DNA from 2 places in the Mesorhizobium sp. LjRoot246 genome. Region 2 is predicted to be linked to the other one. Evidence: predicted binding sites of a transcription regulator. Region 2 holds the regulator's gene; the other holds the start of a gene.
The links. Region 2 encodes LexA, which represses DNA repair genes until DNA is damaged. Its sites were predicted from a motif close to TGTTCNNNNTGTGTTCNG; they were not measured.

Region 1 (2,404 bases), 440 kb from region 2:
CAGCCCGGCGACGATGTCTTGCGGGGAAGTCGCTGCGTCCAGCTCTGCCAGTGCGATCGCTTCGCGCCGGTTCATGAAGACGACGGCCAGATTGCCCAGCACCGGCTTCAAACGCACGATCTTGGCCGGCGAAATGGCAATGGCGAAGACGGGCTTGCCGGCGGCAAGCAAGACCAGCCGCTCCAGTGCTGCCGTCGGCAGGTTGGCGTCGCAGAAGACAGCGTCGGCGGCAGCGATCACCTCGCGGACCCTGGAGCGCCTGATCTGCTTGGGAAACGCCAGGTCATAGAGCGCCATGTCGGCGAAGCCGACGATCAGTTCGCCGTCGCGGTCGATCAGCGCCGTATAGCTCGGCGTGGTGCGGTCGAGGAACACGGCCGACAGGTCGGCAATGCCAGCCTCGGCGATAGCGCGGGAAACTGTATCGGCCGCTGCATCGCCACCGCGCGCCGACATGAGCGACGCGGAGACGCCACGAAGCACCGCACTGCGCAATGCGTTGAAGACGCCGCCGCCGACATCCTCGCGCATCGTGCCGGGATTGGAGGCGGCAGGCACGTAAGCGCCGGACACCTGGCCACGCCGGTCGATATGGGCGCCGCCGATGGCCAGGATTTTCGCGGATTTCAGCATGCCGGCGATATGACCTTTGTTATTCCAGCCGCACAAGCGCTAGGCTGTGCGACGGAGCTTCGCATGCAAGGCGGCGATTCGGCAGGTCGAAACAACCGAGCCGTCTGGCCCAACGTATGGTGCATCCCTGATCGAATTCCTTGAACATAAAAAGAACAAATCCGGATATTGTTTGTTTTTCAGATATTTGATCCCTCTTGCCAAACGAGAACAAAAAAGGTACAAATGGGCAGGGATTACGGATTGTCCGGCCTTCATTGACGACCAAGGGGTGATGTATCATGGCTCAGAATTCTTTGCGGCTGGTAGAGGACAAGGCAGTGGACAAATCAAAGGCTCTGGATGCGGCGCTGTCGCAAATCGAGCGGGCTTTCGGCAAGGGCTCGATCATGCGGCTCGGCGCGAACGAGCAGGTCGTCGAGATCGAAACGGTGCCGACCGGCTCGCTTGGCCTCGACATCGCGCTTGGCGTCGGTGGCCTGCCGCGCGGTCGCATCATCGAAATCTACGGGCCGGAAAGCTCGGGCAAGACGACGTTGGCCCTGCACACCGTGGCTGAAGCCCAGAAGAAGGGCGGCATCTGCGCCTTCGTCGATGCCGAGCATGCGCTTGACCCGGTCTATGCCCGCAAGCTTGGCGTCGATCTCGAAAACCTCCTGATCTCGCAGCCCGACACCGGTGAGCAGGCGCTGGAAATCTGCGACACGCTGGTGCGCTCCGGCGCCATCGACGTGCTGGTGGTCGATTCGGTCGCGGCGCTGACGCCACGCGCTGAAATCGAAGGCGAGATGGGCGATTCGCTGCCCGGCCTGCAGGCCCGCCTGATGAGCCAGGCGCTGCGCAAGCTGACCGCCTCGATCTCGCGCTCCAACACCATGGTCATCTTCATCAACCAGATCCGCATGAAGATCGGCGTCATGTTCGGTTCGCCCGAAACCACCACCGGCGGCAACGCGCTGAAATTCTACGCATCGGTGCGCCTCGACATCCGCCGCATCGGCTCGGTCAAGGACCGCGACGAGGTCGTCGGCAACCAGACCCGCGTCAAGGTGGTCAAGAACAAGCTGGCGCCGCCCTTCAAGGTGGTCGAGTTCGACATCATGTACGGTGAAGGTGTGTCCAAGACCGGCGAACTTGTCGATCTCGGCGTCAAGGCCGGCGTGGTCGAGAAGTCGGGCGCCTGGTTCTCCTACAATTCGCAGCGTCTCGGCCAGGGCCGCGAGAATGCAAAACTGTTCCTGCGCGACAATCCCGACACCGCGCGTGAGATCGAACTGGCGCTCCGGCAGAATGCCGGGCTGATCGCCGAGAAATTCCTTGAGAATGGCGGCTCCGAAGGTGGCGACGACGGGTTCGAGGAGGAATCCGGCGCGATGTAACAGCCCCGCGATGTCGGCCGGAGTTCGGCCATAATCGCGTTCTATTATCTCAGGCTTATGTAATTGAGTTCCGCGTTATTGCGTTTTGAAACCGCCGGCCTAGCGCCGGCGGTTTTGCGTTTTGGCGGCGAGCCAGGCCGGTTCGAACTGCCCGGCAAAGACCGCAGGTTGGACCAATTCCGTGTTTCTGGACAGGGTGCGACGCGGCGGCTAAAAGGCCAAGTCTTATCTTCTAATAAGTCTAGAGCCCATTTCCGCCGGTTTTGCCGGCGGCTCTCTCGAAAAGGCAGCATTCATGAGTGGCGTGAACGAAATCCGGTCGACATTTCTCGACTACTTTCGCAAGGAGGGTCACGAGATCGTCGCGTCGAGCCCGCTGGTGCCGCGCAACG
Region 2 (2,404 bases):
GCGGCCTTTCCATGACTTCCATCATCGCCGGCGGCGCGACGGCGCTGTTTGCCATCTGGCACTTTCAGCGTGTGTCGCCACTCAGCCTGTTCGCCAATCTGGCGATAATGCCGATCGTGACAGTCGTCATGTTTCTGGCCGTTGCCAGCGCGCTGCTGATGCCGTTCGGGTTGGACTGGCCGGCCCTCTATCTGATGGGTAAGGGCCTGACGATGATGATCGCCATATCGGGGTGGATCTCCGAGCGTTCGCCTGTCGATGCGGTCGGATTGATTTCGCAGCAGTCCGTCCTGCTGGTAGCGATCGCCCTGGTCACTGCGACGATGGCGACGACATGGCTGCGGCTCGCAGCCATCCCAGTCGCGCTTGCCGGCCTGTTGACCGTCTCGGACACACGCACGCCCGACGTGCTGATCTCGGAGGACGCCAGGCTGGTGGCGCTGCCAATCGGCGGCGGCGAGCTCGCCGTCAGCCGCGCACGGCCGAACGAATTCACGGTCGACAACTGGAAACGCGCGCTGATATCCGAAACCATCATCGTGCCGGAGGTGTTTGACAAGGGTGACGGACAATTCGAGATCGCGGATGCCACAGAACTGCCGCCGGGATCGCCGTTCTATTGCACCTCGGGCGTTTGTCTGGCCAAGCACCCGTCCGGCGCGATCATTGCCTATATCGAAGACCGGAAAGACACGTGGAAAACCTGCGGCTTCGCAGACCTGATCGTCATCAACGACGCCACCGCGTATGACGCCTGCCACAACCCGCTAGTTCTCGTGGTCACCAAGCGGCAACTGGCTCGCAAAGGCAGTGCCGCGATCTTCTTCGATCGCCAATCGGCAACCACGCCGGCGACGATTAGCTTCGCGGTGGACAGCCCATATCGGCCCTGGCACGCGCAACGCAAATTCTCGCGCGAGGCGAGGGGCCTGCCACCCTTCAAGAAACCCGAGAAGCCAATGGTCAGTCCGCAGACGTCTCAGTAGCGGCGGATCAGGCCGACGAGTTTGCCCTGCACCTTGACCCTGTCCGGCCCGAAAATCCGTGTCTCGTAGGCCGGATTGGCGGCTTCCAGCGCAATCGAGGCACCCTTGCGGCGGAACCGCTTCAGCGTCGCTTCCTCTTCATCCACCAGCGCCACGATGATCTCGCCGGGGCTCGCCGTGTTTGCGTTGCGAATGATGACGGTGTCGCCGTCGAAGATACCGGCCTCGATCATCGAGTCGCCCTTGACTTCCAGCGCATAGTGCTCGCCACCCATGATCATGTCCGGCGGCACCGAGATCGAATGCGTCTGATGCTGGATGGCATCGATCGGCACACCGGCGGCGATGCGGCCCATGACCGGGATCGACACTGCGGAGACCGCGTCGTCGTCATTACCGGGCGAAGGCATCCGCGAAGGCGCCGGCTTGAGCTGCCGGCCCAGACCACCACCCTGACCGAGGCTGCCCTGGATGACGCTTGGCGAAAACTTCTTTGCCGCGTTGAGGCCGGGCGCGATCGAATCCGGCAGCCGCAGCACTTCCAGCGCGCGTGCCCGGTTGGGCAGCCGGCGAATGAAGCCGCGCTCCTCGAGTGCCGTGATCAGCCGGTGAATCCCGGATTTGGAGGCAAGATCGAGCGCCTCCTTCATCTCGTCGAAGGACGGCGGAATGCCGCTCTCCTTCAGGCGTTCATGGATGAACATCAGCAGTTCATGTTGCTTGCGTGTCAGCATGGCGGCCCCCAGGTTGCCTGAAACCAGAATCGAAAAACAAACCCAGAACAAACCCTATCTGTTCCAGTTGTGTTCTGCAACTGTTTAAAGTTTAATGAATTTATTAAGGGGGCCGAAATTATTCGGTGGTGGCCAGCGAGCCGCACGCACGATTGCGCGCCGCCGTACTGCGCTTGCCGGCATTGAAATTATTATGGTTAATAGGCTGTGGCCCTACCCTCATCCCAGGCGTGGCATCAGCCGCTGATGGACCCGCAGCCGGGGCATTTCCCAGCTTTCCCGGCGTTCGCTTGCCGTGAACGAAACGAAGCCAAAATGCCAACCTTGGTTAATTATTGCACCCAGCGCGGCAGCCCGGCGGGGAATGCATTTGCGAGCTAGAAATTCGTCCCTCGGTCATCCGACCAGGAGGTAAGTCGGCGACAACAATCGGCGAGAGGGCTGCGTCAGGTAACGGCCTCCTTGACGGCAAAACGCTGGTCTTGCCATGCATTTGTGCGCAGAATGTCTTCCAGCACTTCAACCGCCAGCCACACATCCTTGTAGCCGACATAGAGCGGCGTAAATCCGAAACGTATGGTCGACGGCGCGCGGAAATCACCGATCACCCCGCGCTCGATCAGCGCCCGCATGATTTGATAGCCATGATCGTGAAGGAACGACACCTGGCTGCCGCGCCTAGTA

Region 1: the regulator LexA is predicted to act here: its motif matches at 774-791, upstream of recA (recombinase RecA).

Annotation. Positions count from the first base shown of each region.
Region 1 covers NZ_CAXUSN020000001.1:4,449,414-4,451,817, reverse strand. Annotated here, with positions in the region: gene ACSQ3L_RS21830 (carbohydrate kinase family protein) at 1-633, opposite strand, end outside; gene recA (recombinase RecA) at 915-2,012, shown strand; gene alaS (alanine--tRNA ligase) at 2,308-2,404, shown strand, end outside.
Region 2 covers NZ_CAXUSN020000001.1:4,007,555-4,009,958, forward strand. Annotated here, with positions in the region: gene ACSQ3L_RS19405 (ComEC/Rec2 family competence protein) at 1-986, shown strand, start outside; gene lexA (transcriptional repressor LexA) at 980-1,720, opposite strand; gene kynU (kynureninase) at 2,167-2,404, opposite strand, start outside.